DNA from 2 places in the Paenibacillus sp. FW507-14B1B genome. Region 1 is predicted to be linked to the other one. Evidence: riboswitches for the same ligand, from Rfam matches in the RefSeq annotation. Region 1 holds a riboswitch; the other holds the start of a gene.
What was found. A riboswitch is a leader RNA that binds a small molecule or an ion and turns the genes downstream of it on or off. The one in region 1 is predicted to bind S-adenosylmethionine.
Positions count from the first base shown of each region.

Region 1 (8,212 bases):
CTTGCATTGTTTATGTAGCTCTTTCTGCTTGTCTGATAAGATACGGTAAAAGGCTTCTTTTTCACCGTCAGTCTGTGTATTAACCGCTATGCTGAATAGTTCCATGGAATCGCTCCTTTCGGGTTCCCTGTTTCAGTATATGGGGACCCGGGGAGGGATATACGGAACTCCTCTTTGGAAAGCTCTGTTAAATATTAAAGGCCCTAACAAACCGTGACGAAAAAGAAACGGTTGATTAGGACCTTATGATATGGATATATTAATTAGTTCTGCATAACAAAATCGCGCTCGATCGTGCTATCATCGTTAAACACGCGCAGAATATCGTATTTCGTATTCCGTTGTGCAGGAATATTCCCCGTCTCACGGATCAACTTCAAGATAGACTCAATATTGACTTTATGCACAGCACCCGCCGATGAAACTACATTCTCTTCCATCATCGTGCTTCCGAAATCATTACATCCATAAGAGAGCGACAGCTTACCAATCTCCGGCCCCATCGTTACCCACGAGGACTGAAGATTTGGAACATTATCAATAGCCAGACGACCAATCGCTACCGATTTCAAGTATGCTTCCGGTGTCTCACGCTCACGTTTCAGATTTGTGTTGTCGGGCTGGAAAGTAAACGGTATGAAGGCAAGGAATCCTTTAGAGTTCCAACCATTCTGAATACACTCGTCTTGAGCATCACGGATACGAAGCAAATGAAGCGCTCTTTCCTCCATCGTTTCACCCAGACCAATAACCATTGTAGCGGTAGTGTTCATCCCAAGTTTATGTGCTGTTTGCATAACATCCATCCACTGGCGCCAGCTTCCCTTCAGCTTGCTGACCTTCTGACGGATACGGTCGTCCAATATTTCAGCACCGCCACCAGGCAATGAATCGAGACCAGCATCCCGAAGCTCACGAACGACTTCTTCCATGCTTAAGCCGGATACTTCCATCATCTTCACAATCTCTGCTGGTGAGAAAGAGTGCATCGTAATATTCGGAAACCGTTTCTTAATGTTCCGAAGCAGATCCGTATAATAGCTGAACGGTAGGTTAGGGTTTGTTCCACCCTGCATTAGAATTTCCGTTCCGTTTACGTCCTCTGTTTCTTGGATTTTCTGGAAAATTACCTCATCTGAAAGAACATAGCCCTCTTCATGACCCGGTCTGCGATAAAAAGCACAGAATCGACAGTATACATCACACACATTCGTGTAGTTTACATTTCGTCCAATGACGAAGGTCGTAATCGGATCAGGATGTATCCGTTTAGTCATAATATCGGCAGCATGGCCGATCTTCTCAATCTGATCACTTTCGAAAAGTGTCACGGTATCTTCCAGATTCAAGCGTTCACCACGTAGCGCTTTATCCAGAATGCTGTTAACAGTGCCCATATATAGGTCCTCCCTTATCATAGCTAAATGACAGTGAAATCGCACTTGCCTACATGTTATCTTCTTCACCTAGTATCTTTTTCATCGTAACACATAAAGGAATTAAAAACGACATCCCCTTAAACGGAATGCCGTTCTATAAATGTTGATTATCTGTGAACTCCAAGCGCTTGATCTAGATCAGCGATAAGATCATCAATATCTTCTAAACCCACAGAGAAACGAAGCAGACCATCTGTAATGCCGCGTTCGAGGCGCACTTTCTCACCCATAGCAGCATGGGACATCATTGCAGGATAGGACAGAATACTCTCCACTGCTCCCAAACTTACAGCTACAAGAGGCAACTTCACAGCATTCAACACTTGCTTAGCCCGCTCCCCTGATCCTACATCAAATGAGACAACTGCTCCATAACCACTGCTTTGCTTCTCGTGAATTTCACGTCCTGGATGGTTCAGCAGACCCGGATAAAATACCGCATTAATATCACTACGACCGGTAAGCCAAGCTGCCAGTTTCTCCGCACTCTTCTCACTATGTGTCATGCGAGCTCCGAGTGTCTTCATGCCTCGCATAAGCAGCCAAGAATCTTGCACCCCTAGAACCGTTCCAAGACCATTCTGAAGCTGCTTCAACTGCGCTGCCAGCTCTGCAGTTCGAGCAACTGCTAAACCCGCCAGAACATCACTATGACCGCCAAGGAACTTGGTTGCACTATGTAGAACAATATCTACTCCCTGCTCAATCGGTCTCTGATAGTAAGGTGTCATAAAAGTATTATCAAGGATTGTTAATAGACCGTGCTCTTTAGCCCAGTCCGTAACAGCACCAATATCCGTAATCTTCAGCGTTGGATTCGATGGTGTTTCCATATATACAGCCTTCGTGTTTGATTTAATTGCACCCTTAACTTGGGCAAGATCTGTCATATCAACGAAGGTGCATTCCATCCCCATACGGTTCAGGATGCTTGTAAGAAGGCGATATGTTCCTCCGTATACGTCCTCTGTTACAATGATATGATCTCCTGCGGAGAGCATCATAAATGTGCTGGAGATGGCTGCCATACCGGATGCATAAGCAAAGCCTTGGACACCACCTTCTAGCAGTGCGATGTAATCTTCTAGAACCTGACGTGTCGGATTCCCAGATCGGCTGTAATCATGCCGCGGGGGATCAAATATGTCCTCATGATGAAAAGTCGAGGCTTGATACAGCGGTACACTAGATGCACCCGTTGCAGCATCAATCTCACCACCGAAGTGAAGGAGCTTCGTTTCAAACCGAATCTCATCCAAGTTCGCTTTCTTACGATTAGTGTGTCCTAATTCGTTCGATTGTCCATTCTGGTTGTCTTGACTCATCTGTCAGTGCCTCCTTCAACTTCCGCTACTGCTGCATTCAGTGCAAAATCCAGATCTGCGATCAGGTCATCCACATGCTCAATCCCGACAGAGAAACGAAGCAATCTGTCATCCACACCAACCGCATCACGAATTTCTAATGGGATATCCGCATGCGTTTGTACTGCAGGATAAGTCATCAGTGACTCTACTCCACCGAGGCTTTCAGCGAAAGCGATCAGCTTGATATGACGCAGAAGAGGCTCTACATACCTTGCATCCTTCACTTTAAATGAGAAAATCCCTGTATTTCCGCTTGACTGCTTCTGCTGAATTTCATATCCTGGGTGATCGGAAAGAGCCGGATAAAATACTTCAGATACCGCAGAATGCTCCTTAAGAAACAATGCAATGGCTGTTGCATTACTTTCATGACGTTCCATTCTTAGAGCGAGCGTCTTCATTCCACGCATCAATTGGTAGGAATCTGTTGGACCAAGTACCGAACCAATCGAGTTATGGAGGAAAGCAATCTCCTCGGATAACTCTTTCCCTTTCGTCACAATCAGGCCAGCAAGAACATCATTGTGTCCACCGAGATATTTCGTTGCACTATGTACAACGATATCTGCTCCAAGCTCAATCGGTCTCTGGAAGAAAGGTGTAAGCAGGGTATTATCTACAATACTAATTATTCCGTGATGACGAGCCCAACTACAGACCGCTTCGATGTCCGTAATCATCATGAGCGGGTTCGTTGGCGTCTCAATAATGATCGCCTTCGTATTCGGTGTTCTTGATTGCTCTAACGCATCCATATCATTGGTATCTACATACGTTGCCGTAACTCCAAACCTAGATAAGATTTTCTCAATCAAGCGATAAGTGCCCCCGTAAAGATCCAGTGACACGATGAGGTGATCTCCTTGACCAAACAGGGCAAACACAGTCTGTAAGGCTGCCATACCTGAGCTACAGGCAAATCCCGCATCACCCGATTCAAGTGCTGCCGCCGCTTCCTCAAGTACTGTTCTTGTCGGACTCTTCGTTCTTATATAATCAAAGCCTGTACTTTGACCTAATTTCGGATGACGAAATGCAGTCGCTTGATAGATTGGAAAATTAATAGCTCCCGTAACCGGCTCCTCTATTGATCCAATCTGAGCTAATCTACTTTCAATTTTCAGATGCTTGTTCTCCATCTTGTTCTCTGCTCCTCCTTCAGCTGTACATTCTCTTTTTATCTATATTTGTGGTCCGATATCATAAGGTGTTTCTTGATATACATAGTAATTGAGCCAATTTGAGAATAATAAATTCGCATGAGCCCTCCATACAGAAGGAGGTTTCCTTGCCGGATCGTCTTTCGGATAGTAGTTACGCGGAAGTGCAATATCCATCCCTTTAGCTGCATCCCGCTCATACTCCCACCGAAGTGAATCAGAGTCATATTCTGAGTGTCCTGTCACAAAAATCTGTTTGCCATCCTTCGAGGCTACCAGATACACGCCAGCCTCCTCGGATTCTGATAAAATCATAAGTTCTTTTGCTCGCTTGATATCTTCTCGCTGCACATCGGTATGCCTGGAGTGAGGAGCGTAGAACACTTCGTCAAAGCCGCGGAGCAGCTTAACCGTTGGCTCGTTCACCGTATGAGAGAATACACCGAAGCACTTCTCGGGAAGGCTGTACTTCGCCACATCATAATGATAGTAAAGACCAGCTTGAGCTGCCCAACATATGTGAAGCGTTGAAGTTACATTCTGCTTGCTCCATTCGAAAATTTCGGTAAGTTCATCCCAGTAGTTCACATCTTCGAATTCCAGCTGTTCCACTGGTGCGCCCGTAATAATCATGCCATCAAACCGGCGATGCTTGACTTCTTCAAATGTTTTGTAGAATGATTCCAGATGCTCTGCCGGGGTGTTTTTTGAAGTATAGGAACCCGGATGAAGCAGCACAACATCGACCTGGAGAGGGGAATTACCGATCAGCCTTAGCAGCTGCGTCTCTGTCGTCTCCTTAGTTGGCATCAAATTCAGAATGGCAATCCGCAGTGGGCGGATATCCTGTTGAAATGCATGGCTTTCGTCCATTACGAAAATGTTCTCCCCAGCAAGTATTTCCTTGGCAGGCAGGGTGTCTGGAATTTTGATCGGCATCATTATTCCTCCTTCGGGTTAATAAATAGTCAAGACTGCATAATACATGGTCAGAGAGGGCCAAGGTATACAAAAAAGACCTATCTCTGTTGAGAAAGGTCATATGTACAGAAACTATGCGCCTCTCTCATCTGTCAGACTGCAGCGATCCTTACTACGTAAGGCCACAATACATCCTGCAAGAATTAGCACCGTGCGATGTTGCCGCCGGTTGCCGGGTTTCATAGGGCTAGTCCCTCCACCTGCTCTTGATAAGATTTCGCTGGTATAAAGTTGTAAATTTCCTAATATTGCTGATTAATACTTTAAATCAAGAACATTTTTTCGTCAAGAAGCTTTGTGTTAAAAAACAAGAACATTTCACCGCTTTCTTCCATATCCTGTACAAGGACATATGAAGCCTTAATTCCACCTTGAAAAGGTAATAACCTCAGCGTTATACTAGACAGGTGCTAATTAACCATATGAAAGAGGTGACATGAAAGATGGACGGTGACCCGAGCCAGAAGCTGGATGTAAGTGACGCAAAACCGCATAGGATTAAGATCAGCTTACCGGTGGCGGGCAACGTTATTTTTCGTGTGCTCTATTAAAACCCTTTTGCCGAGTCATGTGACTTGTTCGCATACGACTATGCCGGTAAGCTGATACCCTATGCCTTTATTCGATAATGCGAAAGCAGTGAATTAAGGAGTGATATCAGATGAAAATCCGGTTGGTAAATTCGGGTGTTTTTACCCCTGTAGACGATATTGAAACGACATTAATAGCTCCACCAGACGGATTTTACTGGATCGACGCTGATGTAGAGGACTTGCTGGAGCTCCAGCCTCTCTTCTCTCTGCATGATCTGGCTGTAGAAGACACACAGAGTGAGGAAGAGCAGCGTCCTAAGATTGAAATATATGAGAACCACTACTTTATCGTAGTTAACAGCATTCGATTTGATGATGAGGAAATCTTCCTAAGAGCTCTTAATATCTTCCTTGGCAGGCATTTTATCATTACGGTGACGAAACAGAAGATTCATGAACTTCGCGCTGTGAAGCCTCTACTCTGGGAAGATGAGGCTAACACACCTGACCGATTCTTATATATTCTCATCGACTTGGTTACAGATAACTATTTCACAGTTGGTGACCGGATTGAAGCACGTATAGATCAGCTTGAAGAAGATATTCTAATGCATACCAAGAAATCACATTTGAACGAAATTATTGGTCTACGAAGTGAAATTCTGTGGCTTAAAAAAGTGCTTGGTCCGCAAAAAGAAGTGATCAATACACTGAATAAGAAAGACTTACGCCTGATCGATGATCAGCTGCAAAAGTACTTTAGCGATATATATGAGAATGCTGTGAAAATATCCGAGACCTTCGAAACTTACCGCGACCTGATGAGTAACCTTCGAGAAGCATATCAGTCCAGTATAGCGAATCGTGCGAATGAGATCATGAGAGTTTTTACGGCCATGACAACCATTTTCATGCCTCTAACTGTCATCACAGGTATATACGGAATGAACTTTGAATTTATGCCTGAGTTAAAATGGAAGTATTCCTATTTTGCTGTCATCGGCCTTATGATTTTCCTCGGTTCTGGCATGTTTTATCTGTTCCGCAAGAAAGATTGGCTATGAAATTTAACAATAACGGGTTCCCTTCAATTCGTGAAGAGAAACCCGTTTTTTGTTGATTCATACTGCGTTCTGCTTATCAAAAGCTTGTCGGCGGAATCGAATTCGGATCAGTCGGAGCCGTTCATACAATGGTTCCATTCCGCCCTCGACTACAGGCTCCTGTCCATAAACTCGGTGCATCACCGGCTTAAGAAAGGTATCTCCAAGCTCCTCAAATGCCTTCCAAATCGCCAACTGATCTCCTTCAGGCATATTCTCTAGCTCCATCTGAATCAGCGGTTCCGTATCATATCCATCTTTCTCTAGGCCCTCCATCTGTTCAACCAGATCTCTACGGGTCATACCACTTGTCTCAGCGAGTTGATCCAGTGTTAAGCCTTCAGCGATGCCCATCAGCATCACCCTTCCCATCCGGAAATCTTCCAGCTCCTGCTTGTACTTATGCTCTTTCTGTTTATACATCCAAGATAAGAATACATCCTCTCTTAATGCATTAAATACCCAATCCAGTGGGAAGGAGGTTGTTCGCTCTACTCGAGATGTCATCTCAATCCATTCGGCACCATGCTCTGCTGCCTTATTTGTGCCAATTCCCGGCAACTGAAGGAGTTCTTCCTCGGTCTGAGGTACAAAAGCACTAATAAGTCGAAGTACCCGATTACTTGCTATAAAATAAGGAGCCTTACGGCCTGCAGCAGCTTTTCTTCTACGCCAAGCACATAGCTCTGTGTAAAGCTCCTCCGAGCCATACAACTCACTGTAACACTGTAGTTTTTGTGCTGCATGGTTCCTCCCTCTGGCATCTTCCGGTTCGTGGAACACTCCCTCAATCACCGGGCGATATCCCTCACTTAATTTCATCGACAGACGATGACGATAGACACACAATAGCTCTTGCCACGAGCTGCCTTCGTACCAATCTTCATCCTCTTTATATCCGTCAGCCTCAATATCTCGCCACCCCAGTCTCCATATACCTTCCTCTTCCCCGATCCACACTTGTGCTGCATGTTCCTCACTTGTTTCACTTACTCTAGACAATTGATTCATAAAAACGATCTGCATTCCTTAGTCCCCCAATCATTAATTAAGTAACGGTACAACGCAAAAAAGCACCTCTCCCGCCGTAGCGTAGAAAGGTGCTTCCTTCTTGTATTAATTACAAAACGTTATACTGTTAATCAACATAATACCATATTTTGTAACTCAGTCAACTATGTTGTTGTAAATCAATTGGTTATATAGGTTGTCTCAACCTTTTCTTGTATAATGGACAGCAGACGTCTAATAAAGGAGTGAACCCGTCTATATGACCGGAGAATCACGGCAACTTGATTTTTTATCTGATAGTACAGAGTCTACATCGACCCGCTTCGTCACGTTCATCGGCCCGTCACTCAAGCGATTTGATCTAGCTGTGACGACAACAAACTTATTTTATGGCAAAAAGCTCGTAACCGATATTCAGTTTGGAAGAACTGCTATTCTTGCTGCTGATGATCTGGAGCAGGAAGATTACTTAGAACGAACCTTCAATCTTAAACCAGATGAAGCAGATGATTTACGTGAATTTCTGACGCTCGTTCTAGGAGAAGCCCACTTTACCGATTAATAAGTTGCTCAAAAAAATGTATCAAAAACAAGGAGCTGTCCCTAAGTTAGAATATT
Region 1 covers NZ_JBYSWS010000002.1:1,149,770-1,157,981, forward strand. Annotated here, with positions in the region: gene AC3WJJ_RS13890 (putative sporulation protein YtxC) at 1-105, opposite strand, end outside; gene mqnC (cyclic dehypoxanthinyl futalosine synthase) at 264-1,397, opposite strand; gene AC3WJJ_RS13900 (aminotransferase class I/II-fold pyridoxal phosphate-dependent enzyme) at 1,547-2,764, opposite strand; gene AC3WJJ_RS13905 (PLP-dependent transferase) at 2,761-3,945, opposite strand; gene metA (homoserine O-acetyltransferase MetA) at 3,988-4,905, opposite strand; SAM riboswitch class I at 5,030-5,163, opposite strand; gene corA (magnesium/cobalt transporter CorA) at 5,609-6,544, shown strand; gene AC3WJJ_RS13920 (HRDC domain-containing protein) at 6,602-7,609, opposite strand; gene AC3WJJ_RS13925 (DUF3055 domain-containing protein) at 7,854-8,156, shown strand.

Region 2 (8,212 bases), 320 kb from region 1:
AACGTGAACCCAAGTGAGTCGTACTGCGTGCAAATTGAAGAACACCTTCATAAATATTTTCATAACCAAACAGCATGGCATAAAGTGACTTGCCTACCTTTATTCGAGATGACGGATTGCCAAAATGATTCAGGGTCAATCCAGCTAAAGGCCGGAGAGCCATGATGGATTCCCGATCAACATTAGGTTTACAGTGAGCTTCACCTAGGGGAAATATAATCTGGTTTAAGCGTGCCAATTCATGTAATCGAAATGAGGAATTGTTTAAAACATGTTTACGAAAAAAAGGATGCTGTACGACTCGGCCCTCTATATAATTTTGCTCATTGATGATTAGGGCAACGGTCAGTAAGCTGCTGTTTCGATCAATCCAGAATCGCTCCCAAAACGGAGCCATAAATGCAGATACGTGAAAATAAGGAAGCAGATGAAAACAGCTGCGTTCCATTTGTTTACTGTATTTATACAGCAGTAGCTGTGGATAGGCATCCTGAAAGATCAGAGCATTACAGCGTTCTAGAAACCGATACAAGTAATTCTTAAACATGCTGTCCGTTAAGTCTGTCATAAGTCCACTTTTAATATCAGACATATTCCAGCCGCCATTTCTTGAAACCATGTGAGCCAGCAGTGCCCAGTGAATCTCAGGGAAATCGTCATAAAGCTCGAGATAAGCACGTGTCCGAGTGATGTTGCTTCGATTGTCTTTTGCCACAGCTTCCTGAATGTGCTGAACAAGCTGAACATCAGATGCTGTCAAGTGATCTAAGGGTGAATGATCTGCTGATTCTTTGCGTTCAGGGTCTAACTTCATCGTTTGACCGGCACGTTCTCGTAAGCAGCCTTCGGCTGTTTTATCCAGTAGGCAAGATATACTTCTAGCAGCACCTTCATTCCATTGCAAATCCTTCCGAGCCTGTCTTAGCTCACTGGATGCAGTCCACGAAGCTGTGAAGCCATGTATTGCTTCAGCGGCTGCTCGAGGCACGGAAAGTAGCAATGACCAGATGGAGCTGTGCTTGTTCTTGAAACCTTCGGAATGGCTCATGAGGCACCTTCTTTCCCATATGTCAGTGAACCTATTGTCAGTATGGCTTTAAAATTTGACTTCCACTCAACATTTTGCTTCACTTAAAGTGAACAAATTCAGACGGAAGGGGAGATTCCCTTGGAAAAGATTACATCAGAAGCTGAATTTCAGGTATCGATTCAGTCCCCAAGATTGACGATAGCTGTATTTAAAGCAGATTGGTGCGTGGATTGCAGATTTATCGATCCATTTATGCCTGAAGTGGAAACGAAATATTCTGACCGGTTAACACTGGTAGAAGTCGATGTAGAGCAAGTGGGTGATGTAAGCCAGGAGCAGAACATTATGGGCATTCCAAGCTTTGTAGCTTATACGGATGGCCGTGAATTGGTTCGTTTTGTAAATAAGCTTCGTAAGTCACGGGAAGAGATTGAAGCATTCCTAGATCGCGCCCTTGAGGTATATGATTCGATACACAAGTAAATACATCACACCGCTGAACTGTATTATGAGTCGGCGGTGTTTTGTTTTTGAACATTTTGTCATATTCATCTATGATCCGAAGGTACTTATCAGGTATAATACATATTGGAGTGTATAAAAATTTGGAAAAAATGCATGTCAAGGTTTCATATATTCTGAATATGGCAGCAGGTGAAAATCATGAATAATAAACAATTAAAATGGCTTAGCTACTTTACGTGTCTTGTCATGTTCTTCGCAACATTTGGTGGGATGGTCGTGACGAAGACAGATTCAGGCATGGGTTGTGGACAGGAGTGGCCGCTATGTAATGGGAAATTTGTTCCGGCTTACACTTTATCATCGATGATAGAATACTCTCACCGGGCAGTGAGTGGGTTGGCAGGTTTATCAGCTCTTGCCTCATTAATTGCTTTTTTTATGTTCAAAAGAGAGCGACGTGACATTGTTACTTACGCGGTTTTGACCGCGATATTTGTCATTCTACAGGCTATTATGGGAGCTATGGCTGTTATGGTGCCGCAATCGGCAGCTGTCATGGCACTTCATTTCGGATTCTCTCTCATTGCGTTTGCGAGTTCAGTTATGTTGGCATTAGCGATGCGTAGAATTGAACAAGCTAAAGATCAAAGGCAGCTTGAACAGCTTCCTAGGGTAAGTAAATCGTTTCGCAATCTGGTATGGGGAACAACGATATATTCTTATATCGTCGTATACATAGGGGCATTTGTGAGTCATACAGATTCGCGAGAAGGCTGCTCAGGCTGGCCGTTATGTAATGGTGAGATTATCCCCGAACTTTCAGGCGGAGTAGGTATTGCCTTTATGCATAGGGTTGCGGCAGCAATTCTGTTACTGGTGGTAGCGGTGATGGGGCACTTTGCCTTTTGGCGAAACCGGAATAATCGTGAAATTCAAATGCTGGGTGTATCAGCAGTCATTCTTTGTTTAATGCAAGTACTAAGTGGTCCGCTCTTGATGGCAACACTACACAATGAAGAATTGTATATTTTTGCAGCTTTGGGCCATACATTACTCATATCCGGATTGTTCGGTGTTTTATGTTATTTAAGCGTAAGAGCATGGCAGCTAAGCAGACCCTTAGCGGAAGGAACCCTTCTTGATCAGTCCACTTCGTCAAACGCGCACAAAAGAAGTATATAGATGCATTCATCAACAAAATCCCAGGACAATTGTTCGGGGTTTTTGTTGTATATAGGAATGAATATAGGCTAGTTAAGGACATTTTAAAGATAGGAATGAGATCGGTCCCGATAAGCCAGAACTTAACTTTTAGGGGGGAACGCCATGCTTCGAATATTACTTGGGGAACCACCCCGCATAAATGAAGGATTACTTAAAGATGCAGTGGAGACCATGGTAAAGACAACGCAGTTGCTGCAAAAGGAAATTGAGAAGAGCCAAGACCCGACACATGACTTCCGCAAGCTGGAGATCTGGACTCGTGGTCTCATTGGATCATTGGATGAATTGGAGCAGAGTTGGTTTGCTGCAAGTCACTTCCGTAAATCCGTAATAGCGGGATATGTTGATGACATGTCTCCACTGGAACAAGGCGACTATGCACGATATGTATATTTTTATAAGGATGGGTTCATTCGGGTATTCTCCATACTTGATAAGCTTGGAACCGTACTGAATGAGATATATAATCTGAATACTGCAAAGTATAAAGCTCATTTTTCCTACTTTACAGTAGTTCGTCAATTTAGATATACCAAAACACATGAAGATTTAGCGAGTAAACTGGAAGCGATTAATGACCATTATGATCCGGCTATCGATGCACTGCGTAAACGAAGAAATGCAGAGATTCATTATATGAATTCCGAGATGCAAGATGATCTGTGGCAGCGGCACCAAGGGCTCCATGACAAAATAGAGCTAGAGGATCTGGATCAGCATTTGGATGATTTGAAGCAAGGACTTGATATGGTATGCAAGACATTGTCAGCTTCTTATCGCTATACTAATGATCTATGGGCGGATAAAGGTGTAAGTTCTTGAGGCTTTAAGCCTATAAATTCCTTTTGACAAACATGCAAAAAGAATCTATACTAACAATTGCATTCTTGAAATTGAAATGTTATTGAAAGCTAATTAATTATAATTTCATATCGATGTTTTCTTATCGAGAGAGGCGGAGGGACAGGCCCGATGAAGCCCGGCAACCGATTCCTAGTGTACAGTCAATCGTGACTGAAGCGCTTGGAATGACATGGTGCTAATTCCTTCAAAACTGCGGATAATCATGCAGTTTTGACAGATGAGAAAAGGCATTCGTCTTTACGTAAAGAGGGCCCTTTTTGATTCTGCAAAGAGAGGGCTCTTTTATTTTTGTATTATTCGATAAATTGTATGAGGAGGAACTGGGATTGATCGAACTTAAATCTTTGACGAAGCAGTATGGAAAAGCCGGAACGTTAACAACTGCATTGTCAGAATTGAATCTGTCGATTGAAAAAGGTGAAATATTCGGCGTTATCGGACACTCCGGAGCAGGTAAAAGTACATTGATCCGTTGTATCAACTTGCTCGAACGCCCAACCTCCGGTGAGGTCTGGGTTAATGGAGTTAATTTAACGTCGCTTAACAATAAGCAACTTCAAGCGGAACGCCGAAAGATCAGCATGATTTTTCAACATTTTAACTTGCTATCTTCTGCAACGGTATTTGAGAATATCGCATTTCCACTTCGCTTAATTAAGACACCGAAGGCTGAGGTTGAACGCAAAGTAAACGAGCTTCTAGAACTTGTTGGACTGGAGGCACATCGTAACAAATACCCTTCGCAGTTGTCTGGTGGACAGAAACAACGGGTTGGTATTGCAAGGGCGCTTGCGAGCGATCCAGAAGTGTTGCTCTGTGATGAAGCGACCTCTGCACTAGATCCACAGACAACCGATTCCATTCTTAGATTGCTTCTCGACATCAATCAGCGCTTCAATCTAACGATTGTGCTCATTACTCACGAAATGCATGTCATCCAGACAATCTGTGACCGTGTTGCGGTTATTCATCAAGGTGGAATAGTGGAGGAAGGTCCCGTTACTAAAGTATTCTTAAAACCTCAACATGAAGTAACACAGGAATTTGTTCGTAAGGAAACAGATAGTGGGGATGCGTTAAGATTGGCTATTCATGCTCCTCATGCTGAATCATCCCGTGCGGCTAAGATTACATTTCTCGGTTCCAAAACGTATGAATCAACGCTTTCTCAAACCGTTCGTGAAACCGGAGTTGCGTTCGCAATCTTACAAGGTACCATTTCAACGATTAAACACACACCGTACGGTCAGTTGATTGTTCGATTTGAAGGCGATATGCAAGCGATTGACCTAACCATTCAGAAATTGCTCGAACAGGGACTTGATGTGGAGGTGATGGATTGATGTTTGGTCTTAATTTTTCTGAAGTGAACTGGGATGAGATTGTTACCGCGATACTGGACACACTTAAAATGCTGGCATCATCCGCCTTGTTTACATTCCTAATTGGACTCCCAATTGGTGTGTTGTTATACATGGCAGCCCGATCCTCATCAAGATGGGTTCGTGTTGGATATGGGGTTCTGTCATTTGTGGTAAATATCCTTCGTTCCGTACCGTTTATCATTCTGATTGTAGCTATGATTCCGATTACGAATTCGATTGTGGGTGTGTCTTATGGCGTGCTTGGGACGATTCCTCCCCTCGTGGTTGGTGCAGCTCCGTTCTTTGCAAGATTAGTTGAAACATCACTCAATGAGGTGGACAAGGGTGTGATTGAGGCAGCTCATTCGATGGGATCATCTACAGGCCAGGTGATATGGCGAGTACTTCTTCCTGAAGCAAGACCAGGTCTACTCGCTGCTATGACAATCACAATTGTTACCCTTGTTTCCTATACCGCAATGTCAGGTATGGTAGGTGGAGGCGGACTTGGTGATTTAGCCATTAAGTATGGGTATTACCGCTATGAAACTGAAGTGATGATTGTGGCTGTCGTCTTGATGATTGTGCTGGTTCAACTGTTACAGATGGCAGGAGATCGAATGGTACGACATTTTACAAGGAAGTAACGAAAAATACGTTTGATATAAATCAATTCAAGACTCGAAGGGAGCGTCATATGATGAAAAAATGGGCATTAGCAGTTCTGAGTTTGTCATTGGTAGCCGTGTTAGGAGCTTGTGGAGAAAAGCCTGCAACAGAATCAAGCGATGGAAGTGTGACTTTACGTGTAGGTGCTTCACCTGAGCCCCATTCTCAAATGTTGGAGCATATCAAGCCGGCACTTGAAAAAGAAGGGGTAAAGCTTGAAATTGTGGAGTTTACAGATTATGTGCTTCCGAATCAGCAGGTAGCTCAGAAGCAGCTAGACGCTAACTTTTTTCAACACAAGCCATACTTGGATAGTGAAATAGAGAAGCGGGGAATGGATCTGGAGTCGGTTGTGGCTGTTCATGTTGAGCCTCTCGGTGCATACTCTAAGAAAATCAAATCGGTGGATGAGCTGCAAGACGGTGCTGTAGTTGCTATACCGAATGATCCATCAAACGCAGGACGTGCGCTTGCTTTGATGGCGCAGAATGGTCTAATTAAATTGCAGGATGAGAGTAAACTGGAGGCTACCGTTAAAGATATTACGGAAAATCCAAAGAACCTTAATATTAAAGAGGTGGAAGCTGCAATGCTGCCTCGTATGCTGGATGAGATGGACATGGCAATCATCAATACGAACTATGCGCTTGAAGCTGGCCTTGATCCAACAAAGGATGCTATTTTCATCGAAAATAAAGATAATCCTTATGCCAATCTCCTTGTAGCACGTCCAGATAATAAAGATTCTGAAGCCATTCAGAAGTTAGCTAAAGCCTTAACCTCAGATGACGTGAAGAAGTTTATTGAAGAAGAATATAAAGGTGCGGTAATTCCAGCATTTTAATGGAGTTATGCACTCGCCCTTGGACGTTTAGTCCAAGGGTTTTTTCGTAGTTCATTATTGAAAAATACGGATTTGGTCAAGTTGTGAGGGGAGGTTAAATCTTTTATACTGAAGGAAGATGTATATGTACGGGGAGGGAAGGCTTTGGAGGGGAAAGTGGCGTTGATTACAGGAAGTGCAACAGGACTTGGTAAAATGACTGCCTTGACGCTGGCTGCTCAGGGATGTGATATCGCATTAAATTATGTAAACAGTAAGGATGAAGCGAATACGCTTAAGGAAGAGATTGAAAGAATGGGTGTTCGAGTGATTGCAGTTAAGGCAGATATTGCTGAGGAAAAAGAGCTGTACAGTCTTGTGAAGCAGACAGAAGAGCAGCTTGGCCCTGTGGATATTCTAGTTAATAATGCTGGACCATTTATTCGGGAGCGACGTTTATTCTCACAGTATGATCCCAATGAAATTGTACACCTGATTAATGGCAACCTAACCGGAGTTATGTTACTTGACCACCTCGTTCTTCCCTCCATGCGAGAGAAAAAATGGGGAAGAATCATCCACTTTGGTTTCGGTCATGCGGGTGAAGCAAGGTCATGGCCCCATCGATCGGTATACGCTGCTGCTAAGGTGGGACTTGTCTCGTTTACCAAGACATTAGCTGTAGAAGAAGCTCCGTTTGGCATCACGGTAAACATGGTATGTCCTGGAGACATTCGCGGAGCGAATAAGGAAAAGACGATTGATGAGGTATCCGGAATAACGGATGATCTTACCCCCCGCGGAAGATCGGGGAGTGGTGAGGACATCGCGAGGGTTATTGAGTATTTATGTATGGAGAAGTCGGATTTTATAACAGGCAACATTATGGATATATCCGGAGGTTTAGATCCTATTCGTCCACGAATTATTCCTGAATAGGTCTATAATTCCCCTTATATTGCAGAAACTCCGCCTTCCCTTCACGAAAGAAGGGAGGGCGGAGTTATTTCTACATTGTATATGGTTTTTAGAACACTTGTACTACTTCTTGAATGCCTTCTACCTCTTCAACCAGGGCACGTTCAATCCCGGCTTTCAAAGTAATGGTGGAGCTTGGGCAGCTGCCGCAGGCACCTACCAATTTCAGCTTTACGATGCCGTCTTCAACGTCGACCAACTCCACGTCACCGCCGTCGCGCTGCAGGAACGGACGAAGCTTATCGAGCACTTCAGCCACTTCATCATAAGTGGTGCTTTGTGCGTTTTCGCTCATCTTGTTCAACTCCTTTCCTCCCTATATTATAGTACATAAACCGGTAAATTAAAATGCCAATCTAAAGGTAGGTACTTCATTATGCGACCCATTATTGAATTCTGTGCAGGTAACGCTCATTTTGGTACAGATAAAGCTCTAAAGCCACTTGAGGAGGCTTACGAAATCGTCGAGTATGGCTGCCTCACCAATTGCGGACAATGCTACTTAGCACCTTTTGCCTTGGTAAACGATGAAATCGTGGAAGCAGCAACTGCAGAAGAATTGTATATTGCAATTCTTCAGAAAATTAAGGAAATAAAAGAAGAATAATTTACGGATCAAAAATGGCGTTTGGACTTCCACAGTACCCCGCTCTTGAGGAGTCTTGGAACACGGCCCATTACAGAGGTATTTCCCATCAAACCAAAGCCTGCATGTTTTCCAAGCGAACCGAGTGTGCCCTTTAATTTCAGGGGATGTACTCTCGGGGTATCATCTCTCCATAGCGCTTTCAATAC
Region 2 covers NZ_JBYSWS010000002.1:1,471,320-1,479,531, reverse strand. Annotated here, with positions in the region: gene AC3WJJ_RS15520 (DUF2515 family protein) at 1-1,048, opposite strand, end outside; gene AC3WJJ_RS15515 (thioredoxin family protein) at 1,169-1,513, shown strand; gene AC3WJJ_RS15510 (COX15/CtaA family protein) at 1,694-2,677, shown strand; gene AC3WJJ_RS15505 (Cthe_2314 family HEPN domain-containing protein) at 2,822-3,541, shown strand; SAM riboswitch class I at 3,660-3,807, shown strand; gene AC3WJJ_RS15500 (methionine ABC transporter ATP-binding protein) at 3,910-4,926, shown strand; gene AC3WJJ_RS15495 (methionine ABC transporter permease) at 4,926-5,594, shown strand; gene AC3WJJ_RS15490 (MetQ/NlpA family ABC transporter substrate-binding protein) at 5,648-6,460, shown strand; gene AC3WJJ_RS15485 (SDR family oxidoreductase) at 6,605-7,378, shown strand; gene AC3WJJ_RS15480 (NifU family protein) at 7,467-7,712, opposite strand; gene AC3WJJ_RS15475 (YuzB family protein) at 7,794-8,024, shown strand; gene AC3WJJ_RS15470 (NAD(P)/FAD-dependent oxidoreductase) at 8,033-8,212, opposite strand, start outside.
Region 2: it holds a riboswitch for S-adenosylmethionine, as region 1 does, so the genes downstream of both, AC3WJJ_RS15500 (methionine ABC transporter ATP-binding protein) here and metA (homoserine O-acetyltransferase MetA) in region 1, are expected to answer to the same signal.